2 regions of the Cobetia sp. LC6 genome follow, and region 2 is predicted to be linked to the other one. Evidence: predicted binding sites of a transcription regulator. Region 2 holds the regulator's gene; the other holds the start of a gene.
The links. The regulator LexA, encoded in region 2, represses DNA repair genes until DNA is damaged. The targets are predictions, from matches to a motif close to TACTGTNTANNTANACAGTA.
Positions count from the first base shown of each region.

Region 1: the regulator LexA is predicted to act here: its motif matches at 3,553-3,572, upstream of recA (recombinase RecA).

Region 1 covers NZ_JASSPL010000006.1:82,324-97,431, forward strand. Annotated here, with positions in the region: gene alaS (alanine--tRNA ligase) at 1-1,312, opposite strand, end outside; gene QQF40_RS09150 (regulatory protein RecX) at 1,555-2,199, opposite strand; gene recA (recombinase RecA) at 2,372-3,439, opposite strand; gene QQF40_RS09160 (CinA family protein) at 3,655-4,191, opposite strand; gene mutS (DNA mismatch repair protein MutS) at 4,358-6,937, shown strand; gene fdxA (ferredoxin FdxA) at 7,198-7,521, shown strand; gene eno (phosphopyruvate hydratase) at 8,769-10,058, opposite strand; gene kdsA (3-deoxy-8-phosphooctulonate synthase) at 10,161-11,012, opposite strand; gene pyrG (CTP synthase) at 11,144-12,784, opposite strand; gene QQF40_RS09190 (glutamate synthase small subunit GltD family protein) at 12,979-14,394, opposite strand; gene gltB (glutamate synthase large subunit) at 14,472-15,108, opposite strand, start outside.
Region 2 covers NZ_JASSPL010000001.1:215,524-230,631, reverse strand. Annotated here, with positions in the region: gene mfd (transcription-repair coupling factor) at 1-1,371, shown strand, start outside; gene QQF40_RS01030 (S-methyl-5'-thioinosine phosphorylase) at 1,564-2,301, opposite strand; gene QQF40_RS01025 (hypoxanthine-guanine phosphoribosyltransferase) at 2,590-3,171, opposite strand; gene QQF40_RS01020 (mechanosensitive ion channel family protein) at 3,152-4,498, opposite strand; gene nagZ (beta-N-acetylhexosaminidase) at 4,547-5,692, opposite strand; gene QQF40_RS01010 (L,D-transpeptidase) at 5,952-6,494, opposite strand; gene QQF40_RS01005 (TetR/AcrR family transcriptional regulator) at 6,494-7,171, opposite strand; gene lexA (transcriptional repressor LexA) at 7,712-8,341, shown strand; gene QQF40_RS00995 (hypothetical protein) at 8,444-8,683, opposite strand; gene QQF40_RS00990 (DUF6586 family protein) at 8,936-9,415, opposite strand; gene topA (type I DNA topoisomerase) at 9,415-12,057, opposite strand; gene pyk (pyruvate kinase) at 12,815-14,284, shown strand; gene QQF40_RS00975 (methylglyoxal synthase) at 14,364-14,837, shown strand; gene QQF40_RS00970 (isochorismatase family protein) at 15,105-15,108, opposite strand, start outside.

The DNA of each region.
Region 1 (15,108 bases), on a different contig from region 2:
GGTTGGCGGAGTAGTCGCCGCCGAAGTTGCTGGCGGCACGGGCGCGATCACGCTGTGCTTCCAGGGCCGCCTGGAAACCTGCCTCATCGAGGATCAGCTCGCGCTCGCGGCAGATGTCGGCGGTCAGGTCATACGGGAAGCCGTAGGTGTCGTAGAGCTTGAAGATGGTCTCGCCGTCGAGGGTATTGCCCTCGAGGCCAGCGATGGCTTCTTCCAGAAGCTTCATGCCATGTTCCAGCGTACGCGCGAACTGCTCTTCTTCCTTGAGCAGCACCCGTTCGATCTGCTCGCGTGCGGCGCGCAGTTCCGGATAGGCATCGCCCATCTCGCTGTCGAGAGCCGCGACCAGCTTGTAGAAGAAGCTGCCACGCGCGCCCAGCTTGTGACCATGACGCACGGCGCGACGGATGATGCGACGCAGCACGTAGCCACGGCCTTCGTTGGAGGGCAGCACGCCATCGGCGATCAGGAAGGCGCACGAGCGGATGTGGTCAGCCACCACACGCAGTGACGGCGTGGCGATGTTGTCGTGACCGATGATCTCGGCCGCGGCGGCCAGCAGATTCTGGAACAGGTCGATCTCGTAGTTGGAGTGCACGCCCTGCATCACGGCCGCGACACGCTCCAGGCCCATGCCGGTATCGATGGACGGCTTGGGCAGCGGGTGCAGCGTACCCTCGGCGTCACGGTCGAACTGCATGAAGACCAGGTTCCAGATCTCGATGTAGCGATCGCCATCTTCGTCCGGGCTGCCCGGCGGGCCACCGGCGACGTCTTCGCCATGGTCATAGAAGATCTCGGAGGACGGGCCACACGGGCCGGTGTCGCCCATCTGCCAGAAGTTGTCCTCGTCGAGACGCGAGAAGCGGTTCTGATCGATGCCGACCTCGTTGAACCAGATATCACGGGCTTCGTCATCGCTGACGTGCACGGTGACCCAAAGCTTCTCCTTCGGCAGGCCGAGTTCTTCGGTCAGAAACTTCCAGGCGAACTGGATGGCTTCACGCTTGAAGTAGTCGCCGAAGCTGAAGTTGCCCAGCATCTCGAAGAAGGTGTGGTGACGGGCGGTATAACCGACGTTGTCCAGGTCATTGTGCTTGCCACCGGCGCGCACGCAGCGCTGCGCGGAGGTCGCACGGCTGTAGCCACGCGGGTCACGACCCAGGAAGACATCCTTGAAGGGCACCATGCCGGCGTTGGTGAACAGCAGGGTCGGGTCGTTGTTCGGCACCAGAGAGCTGGTGGGAACGATGGTATGGCCCTGCTTCTCGAAATAGGTCAGGAAGGCGTTTCTGATTTCTGCGCTTTTCATAGAGGTTCCGTAGCGATGTGCGTAAAGACGCTCCGGGGGTCTTCTGCATGACTTCCGCATGGTTTCTGCATATTCATCCATGTGGGTATGCATGGAGGTGCAATGAAAAGCATGAAAGAAGGCGCCTGCCCCGTGCCGTCGCAAGACGACCTAGTATAACGTCTGTTCGCGCAAGCTAAAGGGGGGGAAATGTCCTGAAGCGCCGGTTTGCGCGTCATGAGAGCCAAACAGATGCTCGCCAGCTAGCCATCTTCCTCCTCATCACTCCAGGCGGACTCCATGGCATAGCGCAGCTGCTCATAGTCGAAGCCGCGCTGGAGCAGAAAGCGTTCGCGCCGTGCGCGCTCCTTTTGTCCCTCGCCGGGGCCGGAAAAGCGCCTGGCCAGCGTCTCGCGCGCCAGCTCGAAGAAATCCACCGCCTCGACATGGCCGAAGGCATCCGGCGTCGGGTCACTGGCGGCACGCATGACGGCATTGAGCGTCTCGCTATCGATACCACGCTGGCGCAGCTCCTGCTGGATACGCCTCGGCCCCTGCCCGCGCAGGACGCGCGTCCGCAGGAAGCTGGCGGCAAAGCGCTCATCGGATTGCAGGCCCTCCTCGGCCATGCGCTCCAGCACCTCCTCGATCAGCAGCTCGACCTCATCGCGACTCAAGGTCGCCTGCGCGCCCTCCTCGCCCGCGGCTTGCCGCTCTGCCAACTCGTCATCGCTGACCGCCCGCAGGTAGTCACGCTCCTTGAGATAGTCGTGCAGCTCACGGCGACTATGTTCGCGGCGCGCCAGTCGCGCGATGGCATCATTGCGCGCACGCCGTTGCGGCGTCATCGCACCTGAGTCGAGCGGTTGATATTCAGGCCCGCCCATTTCAGCGCTGTCATCGTGCATGGTCATGCTCTCCGGGGTTGAGCAGAAGGACATCGATGGACGTGAACGCAAGGCGCCCGCCTCCGAGTCATCGGGGCGGGCGCCTTGCGTTCATCGCACCGGGTCGGAAACGACACGCTGAGATGACGCCAGCCTGACGGCCGGCGCTCTTGCTCTTTCTTCTGGACGAGCCTCAATCGAGATCGATATCCAGGTCGTCTTCACTCTCGGCGGCCGCGGCCTCTTTCGACTCTTCCTTGGCTTCCGGGGCTGCCAGCAACTGGGCGCGGATCTGGGTTTCAATCTCCTCCATGATGGCGGGATTGTCTTCCAGGTACTGGGCGGAGTTGGCCTTGCCCTGGCCGATCTTGCTGCCCTGATAGCTGTACCAGGCACCTGACTTGCCGACCAGACCACACTGCACACCCAGGTCGATCACCTCACCGGCGTGATAGATGCCCTTGCCGTAGAGAATCTGGAACTCGGCCTGACGGAACGGCGGCGCGACCTTGTTCTTGACGACCTTGACGCGGGTCTCGTTACCGGTGACTTCATCACCGGACTTCACGGAACCGGTACGACGGATATCCAGACGCACGCTGGAGTAGAACTTCAGTGCGTTACCGCCAGTCGTGGTTTCGGGGCTGCCGAACATCACGCCGATCTTCATGCGGATCTGGTTGATGAACACCACCATGCAGTTGGCGTTCTTGATGTGACCGGTCACCTTGCGCAGCGCCTGGGACATCAGACGCGCCTGCAGGCCAACGTGTGAGTCACCCATCTCGCCTTCGATCTCGGCACGCGGCGTCAGTGCTGCCACGGAGTCGACGATGATGACGTCAACACCGCCGGAACGTACCAGCATGTCGACGATCTCGAGCGCCTGCTCACCGGTGTCCGGCTGGGAGACCAGCATCTCGTCCAGATTGACGCCCAGCTTCTCGGCGTAGGACGGATCCAGTGCGTGCTCGGCATCGATGAAGGCACACACCTTGCCCTGCTTCTGCGCCTGGGCGATGACCGAGAGGGTCAGTGTCGTCTTGCCCGAGGATTCCGGGCCGTAGATCTCGACCACGCGCCCGAAGGGCAGGCCGCCGATGCCGAGTGCGATATCCAGCCCCAGAGAACCGGTGGAAACCGACGGGATGGCCACACGCGGGGCATCGCCCATGCGCATGACGGCGCCCTTGCCGAACTGGCGCTCGATCTGGGACAGCGCCGCGTTCAGCGCCTTGGTACGATTGTCGTCCTTTGCCATGTGGCCTCCTGTCGAACGGCGGAGCCACACGGGCTGCCACCTGGAATAGAGAATTCTGTCACTGAGAGCTGAGCAGACACCGTCAGACTAGCGGCTGAGGTGCCGTGGCAAAACCCTGTATACATGGACAGTATAATGCCGCAAGTTGCGTCGCTCTGCCAGTCCGGTGGTGCGCTTTTTCAGGCAGCACCCCCAACGCGGGGCTTGCATCGGACTCACGCGTCTTCGGTGCCGATCTGCAAGGCCTCCACGCGCTTGATCAAGCCCTGCAACGCCTCCCGCACGGCGGCGTCACGCACCGCCTGCCGGTCGCCGGGAAAGTGACAGCAGCGTGCCTGCTGGCGCGCCTCGCTCCCCCACGCCAGCCACACGGTGCCGACGGGCTTCTCGTCACTTCCCCCGCCGGGGCCGGCCACGCCGCTGATCGCCACCCCCAGCTCAGCGCCGCTGTCGCGACAGGCGCCCCGCACCATCTCGCACACGACCGCCTCGGAGACGGCGCCGAAAGTTTCAAGCGATGCCTCACTGACCCCCAGCAGCCGCTGCTTGGTGGCATTGGAATAGGTCACGTAGCCCGCATCGAAATAGCTGGAGCTGCCGGCAATCGCCGTGATCGCGGCACTCACGCCGCCCCCGGTGCACGACTCGGCGGTGGTGACGCGCACGCCGCGCGCGATCGCCAGCGCCTGCAACTGCTCAGCCAGAGCATTCACGCACGCAGCCTCGGGTGTCGTACCAGTCAATTGGCTCACGAACTTTCTCCCTGTAAAGGTCATCAAGTGAAAAGGGCAGCGAGCATGAGACATCACAGGCATTGGAGCCGGCCGCGCCAGTCCGTAGAATATCGCGCATCCCGCATGCCGTGTTCTCGCATGTGTGCTTTTTCCCATTGCAGTGCAGTCAAGGAAGTCCATGGCCATGGCCAAGAACAGCGCGCCCCAGATGACGCCGATGATGACGCAGTACATGAAGATCAAACGCGAGCACCCCGGCGTGCTGCTGTTCTATCGCATGGGCGACTTCTATGAACTGTTTCATGAGGACGCAAAACGCGCAGCACAACTGCTCGATATCACGTTGACGGCGCGCGGCAGCTCCGGCGGTTCACCGATCCCCATGGCAGGGGTGCCCTACCACAGCGCCGAAGGTTATCTGGCACGTCTGGTCAAGATGGGCGAATCGGTGGCCATCTGTGAGCAGATCGGTGACCCGGCGACCAGCAAGGGGCCTGTCGAGCGCAAGGTGGTGCGTATCGTCACGCCGGGGACGCTGCATGATGAGGCGCTGCTGGATGCCAGCCGCGACAACCTGCTGGTGGCGCTGCACCGTGATGGAGAGACCTGGGGCCTGGCCGCTCTCGAGCTCTCCTCCGGTCGCTTCAGCGTGCTCGAGGTCAATGGTGATGACGAGCTGCTGGCCGAGATCCAGCGCCTGTCGCCTGCCGAAGTCATGGTCGGCGAAAGCCGTACCCTCCCCGCCAGCCTGTCCTCGCGCCCAGGCCTGACCCGCCAGAGCGATTGGCACTTCGATCACGAGACTGCCTTGCGCCTGCTGTGCGATCAGTTCGGCGTCCAGGACCTCAACGGCTTTGGCTGCAGCCACCTGACGCGCGCCGTCACGGCAGCCGGTGCCCTGCTCGACTATGCTCGCGACACCCAGCGCACCGGCCTGCCCCACGTGACCGCGCTGGCCGTCGAAAGCCGCGATGACTCGGTGGTGATCGATGCCGCCAGCCGCCGCAACCTCGAGATCGATACCAACCTGGGTGGCACCGGCGACAACACGCTGGCCAGCGTGCTTGACGTCACCGCGACCGCGATGGGCTCACGCCTGCTCAAGCGCTGGCTCAACCGCCCGCTGCGCGATCAGCGCCAGATCGGCCAGCGTCAGGCGGCGGTACAGCGTCTACTGGATGGCGACTACCCCTTCGAACTGCAAGGCCTGCTCAAGCGCATCGGAGATGTGGAGCGCATCCTCGCCCGTGTCGCGCTGCGCAGCGCACGCCCCCGGGACATGGCACGCCTGCGCGATGGTCTCAACACCCTGCCCGAGCTGCGCGCCGTGCTCGCCAGCGTCGAGAAAGGCAGCGCCATCGATGACCTGCGCGATGCCATCCGCCTGTTCCCGGCACTTTCCGCGATGCTCAGCGAGGCGCTGGTCGAGAATCCGCCGGTGGTGCTGCGCGATGGTGGCGTGATCGCCGATGGCTACGACGATGAGCTGGACGAGTATCGCGGCCTGTCCGAGAACGCCGGCCAGTATCTGGTCGCACTCGAGACTCGCGAGCGCGAGCGCACCGGCCTGAGCAACCTCAAGGTCGGCTACAACCGCGTGCATGGCTACTTCATCGAACTGCCGCGCTCGCAATCGGCCGAGGCCCCGCCGGAATACATCCGTCGCCAGACCCTCAAGAATGCCGAGCGCTTCATCATCCCCGAACTCAAGGAATTCGAGGACAAGGCGCTGTCCGCCAAGTCCAAGTCACTGGCGCGCGAGAAGCTGCTGTATGAGCACCTGCTGGATGATCTGAATACCGAACTGGATGGCCTGCAGCAGACGGCCCGTGCGCTGGCATCACTGGATGTGCTGACCGCCTTCGCCGATCGCGCCGCCGCGCTCGATTTCGTGCGTCCAGAACTCAGCGAGACCCCGGGCATCGACATCGAAGGCGGCCGCCATCCGGTAGTCGAACATGTCAGCGACCATCCCTTCGTCCCCAACGATGTGCGCTTCGATGATACGCGGCGCATGCTGGTGATCACCGGCCCCAACATGGGCGGTAAATCCACCTACATGCGTCAGACGGCACTGATCGCTCTGCTCGCGCATACCGGCAGCTTCGTGCCGGCGACGCGCGCCTGCATCGGCCCGCTGGATCGCATCTTCACGCGCATCGGCTCATCGGATGACCTGGCCGGCGGCCGCTCGACCTTCATGGTCGAGATGACCGAGACCGCCAGCATCCTGCACAACGCCACTGACGAGAGCCTGGTGTTGATGGATGAGATCGGCCGCGGCACCTCGACCTTCGATGGTCTGTCACTGGCATGGGCCAGCGCCGAGCATCTGGCGCGCACGCGTGCCTTTACCCTGTTCGCGACCCATTACTTCGAGATGACGGCGCTGCCCGAGCATGCCGATGCCGTCGCCAACGTGCACCTGACGGCCGCTGAGCACGGCGATGGCATCGTCTTCATGCACCGCGTCGAGGAAGGCCCTGCCAGCCAGAGCTATGGCCTGCAGGTGGCCCAGCTGGCCGGGGTGCCGCAGAGCGTCATCCTGCGCGCGCGCGAGAAGCTGACCAGCCTGGAGCAGCAGGAAATCGATCGCCCACAGGTGGCGCGCGAGGATGCGCTGGGCCAGCCGGTACCGCAACAGAATGACCTGTTCGCGGCACCGCCGCATCCGGTCGTCGAAGCCCTCAACGGCCTTGACCCGGATGATCTGAGCCCCAAGCGAGCGCTGGAGCTGATCTACGAATGGCACCGGCAGCGCTGAGTGCCGTCACGCCTGCTCCGAGAAGGAACGGCAAGGCTCAAGAGTGAATGGCAAGACTCGACAGCAACCTTCGGGCATAGCACCATTCCAAAACGATCCGCCCCTGCTGATTGCGGGGGCGGCAGAGCGCCACTAGAATAACGCCTTATAACATCTGCGCCGCTTATAACCTGAAGGCCATGATGTCGCCGAGACGACACATGGTGGGCGCCTGGACCACGACCTACGAGAGAGACGCCAATCCGCGTCAGGAGACCTGCATGGCATTCATCGTCACCGAGAACTGCATTCGCTGCAAATACACCGACTGCGTGGAAGTCTGCCCGGTGGATTGCTTCTACGAAGGCCCGAACTTCCTGGTGATCAACCCGGATGAGTGCATTGACTGCGCGCTGTGCGAACCGGAATGCCCCGCCGAAGCCATCTTCTCCGAGGATGAAGTGCCGGAGAACCAGAAGGAATTCATCGAGCTGAATGCCGATCTGGCCGAAGTCTGGCCGAACATCAGCGAGAAGAAGGACGCCATGGAAGACGCCGAGAAGTGGGATGGTGTCGACGGCAAGCTTGAGTATCTGGAGCAGTAAGCCCCTCAAGTCACCCGCATCTCGCGTGGCTAGCGGCTTGCCCGCCCTGACAGGGCAAAGCCCGGCTCTGACGACAGAAACGGCAGCGATTCCCCCGGGAGCCGCTGCCGTTTCTGTATCTGATGCCTGAAGCCTGTGCCTGAAGAGCTCGCGCTGAGAACTCCTCCCCCCCCGACCTCCAGACATAAAAAAAGGGCGACCCCGTAAGGTCGCCCGCTCCAAGCGTGTCCCTGTCGATCCATCCTGGATCGCACTCCTGAGTGCTGTCCCTGCCCTTCACGACATCCTGTCATTCGGGGCGCACCGTCACGCGTGGCGGGCATTGCAGCACTGCTCGCGCAGCTGTCCCACCGCAATGCCCGTTAGTGCAGATATTTGCCTGTCCTGCTGTCCTGCCCATGCATTGCCCGGCGTCCTGCCTTTACCGCTCCCTGCCTGTGCAGCTGACAGCCTCACGACATTCCTTGTCCGACTATCCTTGTCGTGGCTTCCTGCCACTTGATGCTGCCGCTGTCTGCCCCATCATTCCTGACACAGATGATGTCCCGTCATCCGTCACTTCCTGTGAAGGGCAAGCTTCCTGACTGCATATCAGAGCCTGGGGCTCTTCGACACTCCGTGTCGTTATCGTGCTTCCTGCCTGTGTGGCGCTTCCCATCGCCGACGGATCATCCTGATCCTGACACACTCCGGTGTCATGCCCGCCATCCTTGCTTCCTTGGCATCTCTCGCCTGACTCCTTCAAGCGAAGATATGCAGCTCTCTGCTACCGACGTCCATGCCAGGTCCTTTTCCGCCGAGCGTCCTGCTCAGCGGGGCGAAACGTCCTGTCTCGCCATCAAGTCTTTTCTGATCATCCCGTTGGCATCCTGCCGAGACTGCGGTGTCCCGCCGCACCCTCACGTCCATGCAGCCATTCTGGGCAGCATTCGCCGGCGAGGCAACTAGCCAAACCTCTTACCCCGCTATACCCGAACAGACCATCAGAGAAAATATATTCAATAAAAACAAGTAGATAATGAAGAACATACGTTCATATCCGCAGGCGACTCGCAGTCAGTGTCTCGATTGTCCTGCGGAATTTGTAAGAGATGACTTACACGAGATCAGTGCCTGGAAGCGGTCCATTTCCTGCCTCCCCACTCATTCATCGCCTGCAATGCACAACGGGGCCGTGCCAGAAGGCACGACCCCGTTGCAAGTTACCTCTACGGTGCTGGGCGCTGAGCCCCTCGCACCACGGGCAATTACTGACCCTTGATCTCTTTCAGACCGTTGTAAGCCACGTCTCCCAGCTGCTGCTCGATCACCAGCAGACGATTGTACTTGGCGACACGATCAGAGCGGCACAGAGAACCGGTCTTGATCTGGCCAGCACAGGTACCGACGGCGAGGTCGGCGATGGTGGTGTCTTCGGTCTCGCCACTACGGTGGGAGATGACCGCGGTGAAGCCGGCGGCCTGCGCCATCTTGATCGCATCCAGAGTCTCGGACAGTGAGCCGATCTGGTTGAACTTGATCAGGATGGAGTTGCCGATGCCTTCATCGATACCGCGGCTCAGGATGCGCGTATTGGTGACGAACAGGTCGTCGCCGACCAGCTGCACCTTGTCACCCAGCTCGTCGGTCAGCATCTTCCAGCCTTCCCAGTCGGACTCATCCATGCCGTCTTCGATGGAGGCGATCGGATATTCCGCGGCCAGGCCCGCCAGATAGTCGACGAAACCACGTGCGTCGAAGCTCTTGCCTTCGCCGGACAGGTTGTACTGACCGTCCTGGTAGAACTCGGAAGACGCGCAATCCAGCGCCAGAGTCACATCGGTGCCCAGGGTGTAGCCCGCATCGCTGACGGCCTGCTTGATGACGGCCAGTGCTTCGGAGTTGGACGCCAGGTTCGGAGCAAAGCCACCTTCATCACCCACGGAGGTGCTCAGCTCGCGCCCCTGCAGCACCTTCTTCAGCGCGTGGAAGATCTCGGCGCCGGTGCGCAATGCTTCACGGAAGGTCGGCGCGCCGACCGGCTGGACCATGAACTCCTGGATGTCGACGTTGTTGTCGGCATGCTCACCGCCGTTGATGATGTTCATCATCGGCACCGGCATGGAGTACTGGCCCGGCTGGCCGTAGAGCTCAGCGATGTGAGCGTAGAGCTCGATGCCCTTGGCCTGCGCTGCCGCCTTGGCAGCCGCCAGAGAGACGGCAAGAATCGCGTTGGCACCCAGCGATTCCTTGTTCTCGGTACCATCCAGCGCCAGCATGGCATCGTCCAGCGCGCGCTGGTCGAGTGCATCCATGCCCACGAGGCGCTCGCGGATCGCGCCATTGACGGCTTCGACTGCCTTCAGCACGCCCTTGCCCAGATAACGGCTCTTGTCGCCATCACGCAATTCCAGCGCTTCACGCGAACCGGTGGAGGCACCGGAAGGCGCGCAGGCACTGGCGCGTTGGCCACCTTCCAGCACGACCTCGGCCTGTACGGTCGGGTTACCACGGGAATCGAGCACCTCAAGGGCGCGGATTTCGACGATATTGGCCATCTTGTGTCGTCCTCTACACGGGGGATTGAAACACCACGACGGGCATCTTGCCCATAGTGCAAAAAGGCCGCTCACACAGAGGTGAACGGCCAGTAGTCCTGCTCAACGAATGTCCAGCGGCGCGAAGCCCTTGACCAGCGCATCCAGCGATTGCAGCTGGCGCAGGAAGGGTTCGAGCTGGTCCAGCGGCAAGGCGCAGGGGCCGTCACACTTGGCGTTGTCCGGGTCCGGATGCGCTTCGAGGAACAGACCCGCAAGCCCCAAGGCGACACCGGAGCGTGCCAGATCGAAGACCTGCTCACGGCGCCCGCCAGCGGAATCGACTCGCCCGCCCGGGCGCTGCAGCGAGTGGGTGACATCGAACAAGACCGGCAGGCCGCTATCCTTCATCTCGGCCATGCCGAGCATGTCGACCACCAGGTTGTTGTAACCGAAGCTGGAGCCACGCTCGCACAGCAGAATCCGGTCATTGCCCGCTTCACCGCACTTGGCGACGATATGGCGCATCTCGTGCGGCGCGAGGAACTGCGGCTTCTTGACGTTGATGACGGCGCCGGTGCGCGCCATGGCCACGACCAGGTCCGTCTGCCGCGCCAGGAAGGCCGGCAGCTGAATGACATCGGCCACTTCCGCCACGGCTGCCGCCTGATGCGGCTCATGCACGTCCGTGATGATCGGCACACCGAAGCGCGACTTGATCTCGGCCAGAATCTCGAGCCCCTTCTCCATCCCGGGTCCGCGGTAGGAGTGCATGGAGCTGCGGTTGGCCTTGTCGAAGCTGGCCTTGAAGACGTACGGCATGCCCAGGCGTGACGTCACCTCGACGTACTGCTCGGCGACTTCCAGCGCCAGCTCCCGCGATTCGAGCACGTTCATGCCACCGAAAAGCGTCATCGGACGATCGTTGGCGACTTGCAGACCCGCAAAGTCGATCACGCGTTGTTCGTTGCTCATCTCTGCACCGTCCATCAAATCGTTGTCCATCGGCAGTCTGCCTGATGATGCTCTGGCGAACATCAAGACCTGCAACCACCACGCAGAAGACCTACGGGCGCCACCCGAGGTGGCGCCCGCTCAACACCCTATCACTCGCCGCGAGTACGCGCCGCCTTGTGATTGAGCGCGGCATTCACGAAGCCGGTGAACAGCGGATGGCCATCACGCGGCGTGGAGGTGAATTCCGGGTGGAACTGACATGCCACGAACCATGGGTGATCCGGCAGCTCGACCATCTCGACCAGCGAGTTGTCGACGCTGCGACCGGAGAAGATCAGGCCCGCTTCTTCCAGGGCCGGCACGAACTGGTCATTGACCTCATAGCGGTGACGGTGACGCTCGACGATCTCGTCGCTGCCATAGGCCTGATGCGCCTTGGAGCCGTTGAGCAGGCTGCAGGCCTGACCGCCAAGACGCATGGTGCCGCCCAGATCAGACGCCGCATCGCGGGTCTCGATCTTGCCTTCCGGCGTCAGCCACTCGGTGATCAGACCGACCACCGGGTGCTGGGTGTCATGGGTGAATTCGGTAGAGTTGGCATCGCTCCAGCCCGCCACATTACGTGCGAACTCGATGACGGCAACCTGCATGCCCAGGCAGATGCCCAGATACGGCACCTTGTTCTCACGCGCGAAGCGCGCGGTGGCGATCTTGCCTTCCACACCACGCTCGCCGAAGCCGCCCGGCACCAGCACCGCGTCCTTGCCGATCAGGCGGTCGGTGCCGTTGCGCTCGATTTCCTCGGAGTCGATGAAGTCGACGTTGACCTTCACACGCCCCTGGATACCGGCGTGGGTCAGCGCCTCGTTCAGCGACTTGTAGGCGTCGAGCAGCTCCATGTACTTGCCGACCATCGCGATGTTGATGGTCTTGAGCGGGTTGAGCTTGGCGTCGAGCACCGCGACCCATTCGGACATGTCGGCCTCTTTGGCCTCCAGGCGGAACTTGTCGCAGACGATCTCATCGAGGCCGGCTTCGTGGAGCATCAACGGAATGCGATAGATGGTGTCAGCATCCTGCAGTGAGACGACGGCACGCTCTTCGACGTTGGTGAACAGCGAGATCTTGCGACGCTCGCTTTCCTCGATCTCGACTTCGCTGCGGCAGATCAGGATATCCGGCTGGATACCGATGGAGCGCAGCTCCTTGACGCTGTGCTGGGTCGGCTTGGTCTTGGTCTCGCCAGCCGTCTTGATGTACGGCACCAGCGTCAGGTGCATGAAGAGCGCACGCTCGCCACCCAGCTGCGCACGCAGCTGACGGATGGACTCCAGAAACGGCAGCGACTCGATGTCACCCACGGTACCACCGATCTCGACCAGTGCGACGTCATACCCTTCACCACCGGCGATCACGCGGCGCTTGATCTCGTCGGTGATGTGCGGGATGACCTGCACCGTTCCACCGAGGTAGTCACCGCGGCGCTCCTTGCGCAGCACGTGCTCGTAGACACGGCCGGTGGTGAAGTTGTTGCCCTGGGTCATGCGCGAGCGGATGAAACGCTCGTAGTGACCGAGGTCGAGGTCGGTTTCCGCGCCATCTTCGGTGACAAAGACTTCGCCGTGCTGGAACGGGCTCATGGTGCCCGGATCGACGTTGATGTACGGATCCAGCTTGAGGATGGTGACCTTGAGGCCACGGGCCTCGAGAATAGCCGCCAGCGAAGCGGATGCGATGCCCTTGCCAAGCGAGGACACAACGCCGCCCGTCACGAAGATAAATCGTGTCATGGAAACCTGCCGAAAACGTGAGCTGTAGGAGAGATCCGGGGGGAACGGATCAGGATGGGTCGCCAGTCTAGCGGAAAGGCTGCTCCGGCTCAATTTGAATGCCACCATCTGCCCTTCTCGCGCCACCATCCGATGCACCGTCATAACGCATCAGGCCCGCCATGGCGGGCCTGATGCGTGACGTCAGTTCACCTTTACACTTCCAGGAAATCAAGAATCCCTTCAGCGGCACGGCGCCCTTCATCGATGGCGGTCACCACCAGGTCGGAGCCGCGCACCATGTCACCGCCAGCGAACACCTTGGCGTTGGTGGTCTGGAAGGCATGACGCTCGGCGCTGGTCGCGATGCGGCCACGCTCATCGACGGCGATGTCGAAGTCGGCGAACCACGGTGCAGGGCTTGCCTGGAAGCCGAAGGCCACGACCACGGCATCCGCCGGCAGAATCTCTTCAGATCCCGGCACCACTTCCGGACGCTGACGGCCATTGGCATCCGGCTCACCCAGACGGGTGCGCACGACCTTGACGCCTTCGACCTTGCCATCGCCGACCACTGCCACCGGCTGACGGTTGAAGAGGAAATCGACGCCCTCTTCGCGAGCATTGGTCACCTCACGGCGTGAGCCCGGCATGTTGGCCTCGTCACGACGGTAGGCACAGGTCACGCTTTCCGCGCCCTGACGGATGGAGGTGCGGTTGCAGTCCATCGCGGTATCACCACCGCCGAGCACCACGACCTTCTTGCCTTCCATGGAGACGTAATCCGCCGGGTCCTTCTCGAAGCCCAGGCAGTGATTGACGTTGGCGATCAGGAAGTCGAGCGCCTTGTGCACGCCCGGCAGATCCTCGCCCGGGAAGCCGCCACTCATGGCGTTGTAGGTACCCATGCCCAGGAAGACGGCATCGTATTCCTCGAGCAGCGCATCGAAGGTCACATCACGCCCGACCTCGACATTGAGACGGAACTCCATGCCCATCTCTTCGAAGATCTCGCGGCGACGCGTCATCACGCCCTTCTCGAGCTTGAACTCCGGGATGCCGAAGGTCAGCAGACCGCCGATTTCCGGATGGCGATCATAGATCACCGGACGCACGCCATTGCGCACCAGAATATCGGCGGCACCGAGACCCGCCGGGCCTGCACCGATGATGGCGACGCGCTTGTCGGTCCAGCTGACCTTGGACATGTCGGGACGCCAGCCCATCGCGAAGGCGGTGTCGGTGATGTACTTCTCCACCGAGCCGATGGTGACGGCACCGAAGCCGTCATTCAGGGTGCAGTCGCCCTCACAGAGACGGTCCTGCGGGCAGACGCGACCACAGACTTCCGGCAGCGAGTTGGTCTGGTGAGAGAGCTCGGCAGCTTCGAGGATGTTGCCCTCGGAGACCAGCTTCAGCCAGTTGGGAATGTAGTTGTGTACCGGGCACTTCCACTCACAGTAGGGGTTGCCACAGCCCAGGCAGCGATGTGCCTGGCTGGCGGCTTCTACCGGCTTGAACTCGGCATAGATCTCGTTGAACTCACGTGCGCGCACGCGAGCATCTTTCTTCTGCGGGTCCTGACGACCCACATCGATGAACTGGAAGTCGTTGGCGAGCTGATTGGCCATGATGAATCCTCTCTCAAAATCCGGGCACCGTCGCGGTGCGGGCCCTCACCCGAGGCATGCTGGGGTGAGGGATGCGATCACTCCGGCTGACGCCGTGACTGGTCCAGCAGGCCGTTGAGGCTTGCCGCCTTCGGCTTGACCAACCAGAAGTGACGCACGAAGTCAGGGAAATCGCGCAGGATGTCGCGCCCGCGCTCGGAGCCGGTCTCGGCCACATATTCCTCGATGACTTCGCGCAGATGGCGACGATAGGCCTCCATGGCTTCGGTATTGATGCGGTGGATTTCCACCAGCTCGTGGTTGTACTTGTCGACGAAGTCGCGATTCTCGTCCAGCACGTAGGCGAAGCCGCCCGTCATGCCCGCGCCGAAGTTGACGCCTGTCTCGCCCAATACGCACACCAGACCGCCGGTCATGTACTCACAGCAGTGGTCGCCCGCGCCTTCGATCACGGCGTGCGCACCGGAGTTGCGCACCCCGAAGCGCTCGCCGGCGGTGCCCGCGGCGTACAGCCGTCCGCCGGTCGCGCCGTACAGGCAGGTGTTGCCGATGATGGCGGTCTTGTGGCTCTCGAAGCGCGAACCACGCGGCGGCACGATGGTCAGCTTGCCGCCGTTCATGCCCTTGCCGACATAGTCATTGGCGTCGCCTTCCAGATGCATCTCGAGTCCGTGCGCGTTCCAGACACCGAAGCTCTGGCCTGCTACACCGGTC
Region 2 (15,108 bases):
ACCTCTCTCGAGCGCATCAAGAGCGGCCAGACCGATATCGTGATCGGCACCCACAAGCTGCTTTCCAAGTCGCTGGAACTGCCCAACATGGGGCTGCTGATCATCGATGAGGAGCACCGCTTCGGCGTCTCCCAGAAGGAACGCCTCAAGAGCCTGCGCGCCGAGGTCGACATCCTGACCCTGACCGCCACGCCGATACCACGCACGCTGAACATGGCGATGAGCGGCATTCGCGACCTGTCCATCATCGCCACACCACCGGCGCGCCGCCTGTCGGTGAAGACCTTCGTCCAGCAGCGCAACGACGGTGTGGTAAAGGAAGCCATCCTGCGTGAGCTGTTGCGCGGCGGGCAGGTCTACGTGCTGCACAATGAGGTCAAGACCATCGAGGAGAGCGCCGCCCGCATCGCGGAGCTGGTGCCTGAGGCCAATGTCGGCGTCGCCCACGGCCAGCTGCCGGAGCGCAGCCTGGAGCGGCGCATGTCGGACTTCTATCACAAACGCTTCAACGTGCTGGTGTGCTCGACCATCATCGAGACCGGCATCGACATTCCGAGCGCCAACACCATCATCATCGAGCGCGCCGACAAGTTCGGCCTGGCCCAGCTGCACCAGCTGCGCGGCCGAGTCGGACGCTCGCATCACCAGGCCTATGCCTACCTGCTGACCCCGCATCCCAAGGCGATGACTCGCGATGCGGTCAAGCGTCTGGAGGCGATCAGCGAATCCCAGGACCTCGGTGCCGGCTTCACGCTGGCCTCCCATGACATGGAGATCCGCGGCGCGGGTGAGCTGTTGGGTGACGAGCAGTCCGGGCAGATGGAAACCATCGGCTACTCGCTGTACATGGAGATGCTGGATCGCGCCGTGAAGGCCATCAAGGCGGGCAAGACGCCCAATATCGAGTCGCCGCTGGATGAAGGCGTCGAGGTCAGCCTGAACCTGCCGGCACTGATTCCGGCCGATTATCTGCACGACGTCCAGCAGCGCCTGATGATGTACAAGCGCATCAGCAATGCCGAGAACGCAAGCGACCTGCGCGAGCTGCAGGTCGAGATGATCGACCGCTTCGGCCTGCTACCGGAACCGGTCAAGACCCTGTTCCGCCAGACCCAGCTGCGCCAGCGCGCCCAGGCGCTGGGCATCATCAAGCTGGAGGCCGGCGCCGGGCGTGGTCGCATCATCTTCGGCGCCCAGACGCCGGTCGATCCGCTGACACTGGTCAACCTGATCCAGCGCCAGTCAGACGTCTACAAGCTGGAAGGCGCCGACACGCTGCGCTTCGCCACCGACATGGATGACGCCGAGAAGCGCTTCAGCTTCTGCGAGACCTTGCTGGACCTGCTCAATGCCAAGACCAAGGCGGCCTGACGCGCCCTGCGCTGTCAGGCGCCTGGGCATGCACGTGAGCGTGAGCTAGAGCTTGAACGAAAAATGAAAACGGCCTGCATCGCGAATGCAGGCCGTTATTTCGTGCAAGCATACCCACTACCTGCTCTAAACCCTCTTCACTCCCCTACCTGAACCACCGCATCCCCCACGCTCCTCCTGAGGTCAAATAGCTCAGGCATGGCGCGCTAACAGCGCTGCCAGCAAGCACTGCACCCTCGGCATGCCGGCCACGATCACGGATTCCGTGCCCGCACGGGTCGGCTCCTCTTCGCCGACACCCGCGGCATGGCTGATCACCAGACACAGGCTGGCGTATTCCATCTCGAGTTCGCGTGCCAGCACGGCCTCGGGCATGCCCGTCATACCGACCAGGGTATTGCCATCGCGGGCCATCAGGCGGATCTCGGCGGCCGTTTCCAGCCGCGGCCCCTGCACCACGCCCAGCACCCCGCCAGCCGTGAGAGGCAGGCCCGCATCGGCCGCCGCCGCATGCAGCTCCTCACGCCAGCCCCGGTGGTACGGCCAGGCGAACGACACATGCTGGAACGGCTTGAAACGCCCATCGAAGAACGACCCCTCACGGCCGGTGGTGTAATCGATCAACTGGTCCGGCACCACCAGCGTGCCCGGGGCCAGCGTCGGGTCGATGCCGGACACACAGTTGACCCCCACCACGTGGGTCGCACCCGCCTGCTTGAGCGCCCATAGATTGGCGCGATAGTTGATGCGGTGCGGCGGCACCTTGTGTGGTTGACCATGACGCGCCAGAAACAGCAGCGATTGCCCATTCAGACGCCCTTCCACGACGCCACAGGATGCCGCCCCGAGAGGCGTTTCCTGCCCGCCGCGCTTTAGCACTTCCATGTCTGACCAACTACCGAACCCCGTGCCACCGATCACCGCCAGCATCGCCCGCCTCCTTGCCACCCATGTGCAGGAATCTCCCGGGACCGGACACTCCGATCCTCAGCGAACGCTACTCCGAGCCGACCGACAACGACAAGCACAATCGTCATGCTCTGCACCAGGAGAACAGAAAAGGCCCCGGAAACGACACCACCCGCCGCGGTTGCCCGGGCGGGTGGTGAAGAGTGCCAGCGGTGGCGATGGCTAGTGCAAGTGATGGCGATGACAGCAGGCGATGGCGACTGCCACCCGGTGACTCATGTCACAGACACTTGGCTTACAGCCCCTGGGTTACAGCCCCTTGGGCGCATAGATGCCCGGTGCGTTACGCCAGTAGCCCTTGTAGTCCATGCCGAAGCCGAACAGGAAGCGGTCTTCGACGTCGAGGCCACAGAAGTCGGCCTTGAAGCCCGGGTAGGCCTTGCGGTCATGCTTCTTGTCGACCAGCACACAGCTGGACACGCTGCGCGCACCGGCTTCACGGCAATACTCCAGGATCGCGGCCAGGGTGCCGCCTTCATCGAGAATGTCATCGACGATCACCACGTCGCGACCGGCCATCGGCAGCTCCGGGTTGACGCGCCAGAACAGCTCGCCGCCGCGCATCGCGCCACGGTAGCGAGTGGCGTGCAGATAATCGACTTCCAGCGGGAAGTCGAGGCGGGTCAACAGCTGGCCGGCGGTGATCAGCCCGCCGTTCATCACGCAATAGAAGATCGGCATGCGATCGCCGAGGCGTTCCGTCAGCTCAACGGCCATGCGGTCGAGTGCCACTTCAAGGTCAGCTTGCGGGATCAGGCAATCGGCATTGTCCATCACCTCACGCATTTCGTCATGCAGGGCGGTGAGGGTCTCAGGCGTCGGAGTCAGCATCGGGAGTTTCCTGGGTGTCACTGGCCTCATCTCCACGCCGGACGGGCGCAGAGGAGGATGTAGCAGCGGCGGTTGAATCAGAACGGCGGCGGGACCCGCGCGTCTGCGTGTCTGATGACGCCGCGGCATGCTCTGCCTCGGCGTCGTGTTCATGGTTGTGCCCTTCGAAGGACAGCACATCGGCAAAATGCAGACGCTGGCCAGGCAGCGCCACCTGGGCATCATGCTCACGGATGATGTCGTGCATCTTGAGCAGGACATCCTGCTTGATCGCGTGGTACTTCACCCAGTCGGTGGTGCGCGTGAAGACATAGACGAAGAAATTCAGCGAGTGCTCACCGTAGGTGGTAAAGTTCACGATCTGGGTGCGCGTCTGGTCGATCTCGTCATGGCCTTCCAGCATCTCGCGTACCGCGGCAACGATGGGGCCGATCTGGGCGGCATCCTCATAGCGCAGCCCCACGGTCTCGAAGATGCGGCGATTGTACATGCGTGACGGATTCTCCACCGAGATGCTGGTGAAGATGGCGTTCGGCACGTAGAGGGGCCGCATGTCGAAGGTGCGGATGCGCGTCAGGCGCCAACCGATATCCTCGACGGTGCCCTCGATCTCGCGGTCCGGTGATCGGATCCAGTCGCCGACCTTGAACGGCCGGTCGAGATGGATCATCAGGGCGCCGAAGAAGTTGGCCAGCAGATCCCGCGCCGCAAAGCCGACCGCGATACCGCCGACACCGCCGAAGGCCAGCACCCCGGACAGCGAGACGCCGAGATTCTGCAGGATGGCCAGCCCCACCAGCACGACCACGACCGCACGCAGCAGCTTGCTGATCGCCGAGGCCGTGGTGGCATCCATCGCGTTGACGTTGGTGCCGGGCGGCGGCATGGTGCGCAGCGCCTCGAAGCGCTTGACCATGCGGATCAACGCCCAGGCCAGCGCCAGCAGGGTCACGATCTGGCGCGCCGTGCCCAGGTACTTCTCGGCCTCGCCGAGGCTGAACTGGCCGGCGATGATGCCGAGCGCCAGCAACCCCCCCATGCTGTAGAGCCAGAATGACAAGGGATGACGCAGGCCATGCACCAGGGCGTCATCCCAAAGGTTGCGGCTCTTCTCGGCATGCGCCGCCAGGCGGGTGAGCACCACTCGCTCGATGAGGTGCAGCAACAGCACCGCCAGCAGCAGCAGAGCGAGATTGATGCCCCACAGTGGCAGGCCAAAGGTCTGCTCGACCCATTGCCGCAGCGGCTCGACCCATTGATTGATCATCTCTTCGGCAGGCGCTGCCAGTTTGTCGGCAGCAGCCTCGGTGGCGGATTGCTCAGCCATGGGAATTCCTTGCCAGTCTTCGACTCGAAAAAGGCACCGCGTGCCTGATTATTGCGCGTTACCGGACTCAGAGGCCGACCGTGCGTCAGACGCCTCGGTGCTGCCTAGCGTGCCCGAAGGCATGGCGACCTGCTGTGATGCCTGACTGGCCGCCATCGATTCGAGCCGCGCGTGGGTGCGCCGCCAGCGTGACAGCCCCACCAGACCATCCAGCGTCGGGCGAGCCCGTGCATAGCGCAGTCGCGCCTGGCGCTTGCCTCGGTGGCGCTGCTCATCATCATCGAGACTGTCGAGCACTTCGCGCGCGGCGGCAGGGTCATTGCAGACCAGCGCCATGTCGCAGCCAGCGTCCAGCGCCAGGCGCGCACGCTCTGCCGGGCTGCCTTCCGCGACGGCCGCCGCCATGCCGAGATCATCGGAGAAGATGGCGCCCTTGAAGCCGAACTCTTCGCGCAGCAGGCCCAACCAGCTGGGCGAGAAGCCCGCGGGACGTGCATCGAAATCCGGATAGATCACATGCGCCGGCATCACGCCGCCCAGGCGCTCGGCGAGGGCCGCGAAGGGCTTGAGATCATGCTCGCGCAGCTCGCGGAACGGACGCGGGTCGACCACGCGTTCCAGGTGGGTATCTGCCGAGATGCCACCATGCCCCGGGTAGTGCTTGCCGACGGCGGACATGCCCGCCTCCTGCAGCCCGTCGATGAAGGCGCCGCCCACCGCGATGACGTCTTCCGGCGTGGCGCCGAAGCTGCGATCGCCAATGATGGTCGAGCCAGCCACATCGATATCCAGTACCGGCGCAAAGGTGATATCACAGCCGATGGCTGCCATTTCCATGCCCAGCAGCCAGCCGGCATCGCGTGCCAGACCCAGGCCTGCGGCCTGGGCGTCTTCGCCGCAGCCATCACAGTCACGCCCGAGACAGCATTGCGCCAGGCTGCGCATCGACGGCAGGCGTGTCACGCCCTCGCGCAGGCGCTGGACGCGCCCGCCTTCCTGATCGATGGCGATCAGCAGGTGGGGATTGACGCTGCGAATCTCGCGGCTCAGCTCCAGTACCTGCTCGGGAGAGGCACAGTTGCGCGCAAACAGGATGACGCCCCCGACGGCAGGGCGTGCCAGCAGTTCACGTTCGTCGCGGGCGAGGGTCAGCCCCGCAACATCGACCATTACGGAGCCCAGTGGCTGTGTCATGTCATCCTTCCTGTCCATGGCCTGCGGCAGTGATATCCCGTGAAGAGAGGATTCACGACCGCCGGGACTTCATGTCTTTTACGGGGCTCGGCAGCCTGGAAGAAACACGATGAATCAGGCTGCCAGCGCGAGGAAAGGCGCAATTCTAGCCGACTGAACCCCTATCGAACAGTCGCGGCCAGCTGCGCCCCGGCAAGGGGCTGTCACCCAGGTTCCGGCGGCAGCTCATGGAGGGTATCAGACTCGTACACCAACGCCTTCAGGGATGCAGCAGCACCGGAGTGCCTGGCACAGCCTCGGCAAAGAGTCGCAGCAGGTCATCATCGCGCAAGCGAATGCAGCCGTGGGACGCCGCTATCCCCATGGGCTCCGTGCTGGGCGTGCCATGAAAATAGATGTAGCGGCGCAGGCTATCGACCCGCTCACCGCGGGCATTGCGACCGCGATTGATGCCCGGCTCGCGGCCACTGAGCCATAGAATGCGCGTCAGGATCCAGTCACGCTCTGGATGCTCCTCGGCAAGCTCGGGGGTGAATACCTCGCCCGTGAAGCGCCGTCCGCGATAGACGGCGCCACGCGGATTGCCCGCCCCGATGGCGGCACAAATCACATGCCAGCCGGTTGGCGTGCAACCGCTGCCATCGAGCTCGCCGATACCGTTGAGGCCGCTGGAGATCGCGCAGGCGTGCACCAGCGCGTCAGGGGCAGCCGCGCAGGGCGGCGCATCACGACTGCCACTCGGCGCGTCATTGCGTATCTCAAGGCTCTGGCGCGAGAGATCCACCGCTACCCAGCAGGCCATCAGCTGGCCGCCTGGGTGACCGCCTCACCATCCCCGAGCGAGGCCGGCAACGGCGCTGCCATCGCCGCGACCACCACCGGACGCATGTGCTGGATCAGCTCACGCACCGTGGTGTGATGGCCATACTCGGCCTCCTCGATATCCCGCAGTGCATCCAGGCCCGAGAAGGTGAAGATCACGCTACCGAGCATGAAGTGCAGGCGCCAGAAGCGCTCGTTGTCCGGCAGATCAGGGGTCGCAAGCTTCAGAAGCTCGGCGAAGCGGCTGAAGACCGTGCCGTAATGCTCGCGGATATAGCGCCGCATATGGCCCTGACCCTGAGTGTAGGCAAGCCCGAGCAGGCGCATGAAGGTGCGCAGGCTGTTGCGCTCGGCCGGCACCTCCAGCACGGTACGCGCCATCACCTCCAGCAGGACCTCAAGCGGCACCTGACGCCCGGCGTATTGCTGCTCGACACTGTCGAGCGCCGCGTGGAAACGCTCGCTGAATGGATCGAGATAGCGCGCGAAGACCGCCTGGATCAGCGATTTCTTGGACCCGAAGTGGTAGTTCACCGCCGCCAGATTGACCTTGGCCTTGCTGGTGATGTTGCGCAATGAGGTCTCGGCGAAACCACGCTCGGCGAACAGCACCTCGGCAGTATCGAGGATGCGGGTAACGGTATCGGTCTGGGCCATGGGCGGAACCCTTGTCAGGTAGAAGAGGACTGGAGTCGTAGGTCACGACGCAAGCGCCGCGCGGCGACTCTCTCATGAGGTGGTGCAGGTTCACCGGAAAGCCACGTACGATATCGGCTCGTTTGACCACGGCACACGTGAGCACGACACATCCGAACACTGCCATCGGCGAACATTCGTTTGAAACACTTTGATTCTAGCGCGCCATGTCACGACTGACAATTCTCTCGCGTTTCAAACGCCAAAGGTTTAGTCGAGCCTGATATTCCTTCAATGCAGACCGTTCCGATTCAAGGACTCGTCGTGCTCGGTGACAGACCACCCCGCAGGGCCACACCGGATTGCCCTCTCGACAGCTTGCCTTGGATATCGACAAGCCAAGTCGGCAGACAGCGATATCTCGACGACTACCTGCCCTTTGAGGCCTCCACACAAGCCACGATGCCTTGCATGACTGCCATGACTGGATACAATGACAGTTGTATGGATGCACACCCCGTGCCGTCAGCTCAAGATGCCGCCCAGGCCAAAGGCAATGCCATGACCCAGCCGCTTACTCCGCGCCAGCAGGATGTCTTCGACTTCATCATCAAGACCATCAAGTCCTCTGGCTACCCGCCGACGCGGGCCGAAATCGCCCAGGCGCTGGGCTTCCGCTCGCCGAATGCCGCCGAGGAGCATCTGCGTGCCCTCAAGCGCAAGGGCGCCATCGAGATGGTGCCGGGCACCTCACGCGGCATTCGCGTGCCGTCGCTGGCTGACGTCGACGAGAGCGCCAACGATGGTCTGCCGGTGATCGGGGAAGTGGCCGCCGGCAGCCCGATTCTTGCCAGCGAGCATATCGACCGTCACTGCCCGCTGCCGAGCGACTACTTCTCGCCGGCTGCCGACTACCTGCTGCGTGTGCGCGGCGTGTCGATGAAGGATGTGGGAATTCTGGAAGGCGACCTGCTGGCCGTGCATCGCACCACCAGCGTGCGTGACGGGCAGATCGTGGTGGCACGCCTGGGAGATGAAGTCACCGTCAAGCGCTTCCGCCGTGACGGGCACTATGTGTGGCTGGAAGCCGAAAACGAGGACTTCTCACCGATCAAGGTCGACCTGCGCACGGACAGCCTGGAGATCGAGGGCCTCGGGGTAGGTGTCATCCGCGATGGTGGCCTGCACTGAGGTCTTGACCAGCTGCGCTTTAAGCAACAGAAAAGCCGCACGCATTGCACAAAAAAACCCGCCTCGAGGCGGGTTTTTTGTGCGCGAAGCGCGAGCGATGCATCAGTGCACGATGCCTTCTGACTGCTCATCCTCGTCTTCTTCGCCATCCCAGAGGCGAGTCCGGGTGATGGCGTGGTCGATCATCTCACGCGCGACCTCGAAACGATTGTCACGCAGCAGATCAGCGGCCTCGTCTGAAATGCGAATGCTGAGCAGCGGCTCACCTTCGCTTTCCGCGGCGCGCAGAATCACTTCACCATCTTCCATTTGCACAATTTCAAGTACGGCGGGATCGGACACGTCATTCCTCCTGCACGGCACCTCGTGAGATACCGGCGTCGTTGTAATCGTCAGCGCGACGGCTGGCAAGCCCGGCACCGCGTTGCCATCAGCGACGCAGAAAAAAGTACGACCACAGCCAGAGCCATGGTCGTACCGGAGAGTGCAGGGCTTGCCACAATGCGATCAGTCTAGCACCCGTGAAGGCGAAACGTCACCCGATCGCCATGCGCCAGTCATCACCAACGTGCAGCGCCATATCAGCGCCTTGACCTACCACTCGACGCTCGACTCGCGCAGCTGCGGCAGCAGCGCCTTGAATGCCGTGATGGCGGCGCTGAGACGCTCGGCCAGCGAGTCGCTCGAGGCTGCCGCGATGATCAGACCATCACCCCGCGAACGCGATTCCTCGCGGCGAGCGACGCCACCCTCTTCATGCAGACGGGTCACATCCGCGATCAGCTCAGACAACCAGCTGTCAGGACGTTCCAGCAGGCTGCGCAGCTGCTCGACCTCGGCAATGGGCGTCGGTGGTGTGGCCAGGCGCTCGCGCCAGCTCCCCTGCGGCCAGCGCGCCGTCACGGCACACTCTTCCAGCAATGAGGCCAGCGCCAGCTCCAGCAGGGCGAGCGCGCCCTCTTCACCGGCCATGCGACGCGCCACGGCATGCTCATCGTCGCCAGAGACCGCTGACTGGGCCAGCAGCAACTCGGCCTGATACAGCAGCTGATTGGTACGGGCACGCTGGCTCATCAGCTCTTGGCTCCCTTGCGCTTGTCCTCGACGACCCAGCGGCCGTTGTCGTAGGTCGCCTTCCAGCCGGTCGCCTTGCCATCTTCATCGGTCATGACGTACTGAGCCTTGACCTTGCGCGAGAAGCGAATCTGTGCAGGACGTCCATCCGGGTCCTGATCCGGGGCCTCGAGAATGAAGTGATACTTCTCCGGCAACTCGTCGGCGTGCGCCTTGAGCTCCTTGACCAGCGGCGGGCGCGTCTCGCGATTCTTGGGGAACTGGCTGGCCGCCAGGAACAGGCCACTGGCGCCGTCGCGCAGCACGTAGTGGTCCTCGACCTTGACGCAGGCAAGTTCCGGCATCGGAATCGGGTCCATCTTCGGCGGCGCCACTTCACCGGACTTGAGCAGCTTGCGGGTATTCTTGCAATTCTCGTTGGTGCAGCCGAAGTACTTGCCGAAACGCCCGGTCTTGAGCTGCATGTCGGAACCGCACTTGTCGCACTCGATCACCGGGCCATCGTAGCCCTTGATGCGGAACTGACCTTCCTCGACCTCGTGACCGACACAGTCCGGGCTATTGCCGCAGACGTGCAGCTTGCGCTGCTCATCGATCAGGTAGCTGTCCATCGCGGTGGCACAGATCGGGCAGCGACGCTTGGCGCGCAGCGCATCCGTCTCGGCATCTTCACCGGCATCGGCCGCCACGGCCTCATCGCCCGGCAGCAGATCGATGGTGGTCTTGCAGCGCTCCTTGGGCGGCAGGTTGTAGCCGGAACAGCCCAGGAACACCCCGGTCGAGGCGGTACGGATCTGCATCTCACGCCCGCAGGTCGGGCAGGCGATGTCCGTCGGCACCGGCTGGTTCGGACGCATGCCCTCTTCGGACTGGGCGTGGTCCAGCTCGGCCTTGAACTCGGCGTAGAAGGTGTCCAGCAGCTCGCGCCAGTTGCGCCCGCCGTTGGCCACCTCATCGAGGTAGTCTTCCATGCGCGCCGTGAAGCCGAAGTCCATCAAATCCTTGAAGGACTCGCTGAGGCGATCGGTGACGATGTCGCCCAGTTTCTCGGCATAGAAGCGGCGGTTTTCCAGCGCCACGTAGCCACGGTCCTGGATGGTGGAGATGATGGCGGCATAGGTGGACGGACGACCGATACCACGCTTTTCCAGCTCCTTGACCAGGCTGGCCTCGGTGTAACGCGCCGTGGGCTTGGTGAAGTGTTGCAGCGGCTGCAGCTCGACCAGGTCCAGCTTCTCGCCGATGGCAAGATCCGGCAGCGACTGGTCCTCTTCCTTCTTGCCCATCGGCTTCATGACACGCGTGTAGCCGTCGAACTTGAGCACACGGCCCTTGGCGCGCAGCTCATAGCCATCCACTTCGATGGTCAGCGTGGACGACAGGTATTCGGCCGGCAGCATCTGACAGGCCACGAACTGGCGCCAGATCAGCTCATACAGACGCTCGGCGTCACGCTCCATGCCGACGAGATCCGTCGCACGGCGCGACACTTCGGAAGGACGAATCGCTTCGTGCGCTTCCTGGGCGCCTTCCTTGCTGGAGTAGACGTTGGCCGCTTCAGGAAGGTAGTTGCTGCCGTATTCTTCGCTGATGAAGTCGCGCGCCGTGGCCACCGCGTCCGCCGACAGATTGGTCGAGTCAGTACGCATGTAGGTGATGTAACCCGCCTCGTAGAGACGCTGGGCCATCATCATGGTCTTCTTGACCGAGAAGCCGAGACGACCACTGGCCGCCTGCTGCAGGGTGGAGGTGATGAATGGCGCGTTCGGCTTGGAGCGCGTCGGCTTGTCTTCACGATTGGTGATCGCGAGTCTGGCGGTGCGCAGCGCCGCGATGCGATCCATCGTCTCCTTCTCGCTGGTCGGACGGAAGGCCTTGCCATCCTGACGTGCCAGCTCGAAACGGATCGCCTCACCACTGGCGGCGGCCAGCTCAGCGTGGACATCCCAGAACTCTTCGGGGATGAAGGCGCGGATCTCGCGCTCGCGCTCGACGATCAGACGCACGGCGACCGACTGCACACGACCGGCGGACAGACCACGGGCGACCTTGGCCCACAGCAGCGGCGAGACCATGAAGCCCACGACGCGATCCAGATAGCGGCGCGCCTGCTGGGCATGCACGCGGTCCATCTTCAGCTCACCCGGCTCATCGAAGGCTGCCGTGATCGCCTTCTTGGTGATCTCGTTGAACACCACGCGCTTGTAACGCGAATCGTCGCCACCGATGGTCTCGCGCAGGTGCCAGGCAATCGCCTCACCTTCGCGGTCAAGATCCGTCGCGAGATAGATGGTGTCGGCCTTCTCGGCCAGACGCGTCAGCTCGGAAACGACCTTCTCCTTGCCGGGCAGGATCTCATAATGCGCCTCCCAGCCATTCTCCGGGTCGACCCCCATGCGGCGGATCAACTGGGTCTTGGCCTTCTGTGCCTTGTGAGCCGCCTTGGCCTCGGGCGACATCTTGCGAGTCTCCGCCGCCTGACGGGCACGTTCCTTGGGGTCGGTGGCCTGCTTGCCGCTACCGCTGGTCGGCAGGTCGCGGATGTGCCCGACACTCGACTTCACCACGAAGTCGTTGCCGAGATACTTGTTGATGGTCTTGGCCTTGGCAGGCGACTCGACGATCACCAGTGACTTGCCCATGGTTGCTCGCATCTCCTGGCCGGCGCTGATTGCGCCGGCGAATGACTCGTCGCGCTGGGTTTTGTCCCAGCCGAAAAATGCGCCTACCCTACCCCAGCATTTCAGCGCTGACCAGCAATGTTGAGACTGACGCCTCGACGGGACGGCTCGACAGGGTGCCTCTGCGACAGCCTCGAGACATGCCCTGCCACCCGCCACGTCAGCATGCGGCTTGCGCCGAATGACATCGACAGCCGTCAGGCATGTGGTCGCGGGCAATCCGGCCTCCGAGCCGGGTTTGAGCATAGGTCACCAGCACATGACCGCGGTCAACGGGTCCGGTACAGGGGCCTGCGCTGGGCCGATGAGCGGAAATTTCGCTCAGCAGGGTATTGCCACTATATAGGTAGCACTGGAATGGCTGTCAGTGAAAGCCAGCCAGCGGACATTGGCGTGACGGGGCGGTCACCACGACGCTGCCGCAGAGCCTGCGACGCCTGGCTGTCAGGCGTCGAAATGGCGGGCCGCCCCGCATGACGTAGCGCGACAGACCCTCAGGCCCCAGCCCGTGTCCGCGTACCCACGGCAACGTATTCGCAACAATCTCTCGGCAGACTTCACGCCCCCCTTGCAGTCCCGATCGTGATCACGAGAATGGACAACGACAGCCGACGATACTCGACAGGCTCCCTTTCAGCCTTCAATGTAGTAAAATGACAACAACCTGGTTTGCGTTTTCAGCCAGTCCATCACGCCAGTGTTCAAGGAGTATGCTTTCATGCCGCACGCGTTCAACGGCCCGATCCGCCGCACCAAGATTGTCGCCACTCTCGGCCCTGCCAGTGACAAGCCGGGTGTGCTCGACGCGATGATTCGTGCCGGAGTCGATGTGGTACGCCTCAACTTCTCCCACGGTAGCCCCGAAGATCACCGCATGCGCGCCGAGGCCGTACGCCAGGCCGCCGCCGCCCAGGGCCGCAGCGTCGCCGTGCTGGGCGACCTGCAGGGTCCGAAAATCCGCATCGCGCGCTTCAAGGATACCGCCGTCAAGCTGAGCGAAGGCCAGTCGTTCATCCTCGATATCGGCCTGGGCCGAGATGAAGGCACCGCCGAGCGCGTCGGCTGTGACTACCAGGAACTGGCCGATGACGTTGCCACGGGCGACGTGCTACTGCTCGACGATGGCCGTGTGGTGCTCGAGGTCAATGAGCTCAAGGGCAACGAGATCCACACCACCGTCAAGGTCGGCGGCAAGCTGTCCAACAACAAGGGCATCAACAAGCAAGGCGGTGGCCTGTCTGCCGAAGCCCTGACCGACAAGGACAAGGCTGATCTGAAGACCGCCATCGATATCGGTGTCGACTATCTGGCCGTGTCCTTCCCGCGCAGCGGCGCCGACATGCAGCTGGCACGTGAACTGCTGGGCGAGGAAGGCCGTGACATCGGCCTGATCGCCAAGGTCGAGCGCGCCGAAGCCGTCGCCGACGACGCCGTGCTGGATGGCATCATCCTCGCCAGTGAAGGCGTGATGGTGGCGCGTGGCGATCTGGGCGTCGAGATTGGCGATGCTCAGCTGATCGGTGTGCAGAAGCGCATGATCCGCCGCGCGCGCAGCCTCAACCGCGTGGTCATCACGGCCACCCAGATGATGGAATCCATGATCAGCGCGCCGCTGCCGACCCGCGCAGAAGTCTTCGACGTCGCCAATGCCGTGCTCGACGGCACCGACGCCGTGATGCTGTCGGCCGAGACCGCCGCTGGCGACTTCCCGGTCGAGACCATCGAGACCATGGATCGCGTCTGCCTGGGTGCCGAACGTGAGCGTGCCGCGCAGGAATCCCAGCACCGCATCCACGAAGGCTTCAGCAAGACCGACGAGACCATCGCGCTGTCCGCGATGTATGCCGCCAACCACCTGACCGGTGTCGTGGCCATCGTGTGCATGACGGAATCCGGCTATACCCCGCTGATCGCCTCGCGCATCCGCTCCGGCCTGCCAATCGTCGGCCTGGCACAGGATCAGAAGACCCAGCGTCGCATGGCGCTCTACCGTGGCGTGGTGTCACTGCCCTTCGATTCCAGCGAATTGCCGGCGGCGGAAATCAACCGCCGCGCCATCGCGGAACTGGAAGCTCGCGGCATCGCGACTCGCGGTGACCTGGTGATCCTGACCCGTGGCGACCAGATGAACGCACATGGCGGCACCAACACCATGAAGATCGTCACTGTCGGCAGCACCATCGACTGATCGGCCTCGCTGGCCTCCCGCCCCAGGCCTTTCGGGGCGGGAGGACAGCGACATTGCCCCATCCTCAGGAGGCCAGGGAATGAGCGAACAACGACCCAAGCGCCAGGCACGGCGCACCCTGCCAGCACGCAAGCGCATTGCGCTGGTGGCGCACGATGGCAAGAAGGATGAAATACTGGCGTGGGCCAATCGCTGGCGCGATGAGCTGTCCCGTCACCAGCTGCTGGGCACGGGCACGACTGCCCGCCGCATCAGCAAGGAGCTGGGCCTCGAGGTCGAGGGCCTGCTGAGCGGCCCGCTGGGCGGTGATCAGCAGATCGGCGCGCGTATCGCCGAAGGCAATCTGGACCTGCTGGTCTTCCTGTGGGACCCCTTCGCGCCGATGCCGCACGATCCTGACGTCAAGGCGCTGCTGCGCCTGGCGGCATTGTGGAACGTGCCGGTCGCCAGCAATGCGGCCAGCGCGGACTTCCTCTTCCACTCGAAGTTGATCTCCGAGGAAGTCGAAGTGGCCGTGCCGGACGCTAATGACTGGGTCAGCACCCGCGCCTGAATGACGCTGGCTGTCGCCCCATGAAAACGCCGCCTGCTCGCAAGAGAGGCGGCGTTTTCATGGCCAGATGTTGTAATCAAACTACCTTTTGCGCAGACGGGCGGTATTGCCTGCGCGACATGTGGCGAAATTTCGCCTTCCTGGCGTCGCCCTCCTCTCTCTTCAATATCTCTCTATTCGCCTACCCTTCTATTCGTCTATTCCTCTGTGCGGCGACACTTTTCGAGAGATGCGGCTCAACCCATGACAGCAGCCCACGACATCTGCTCAA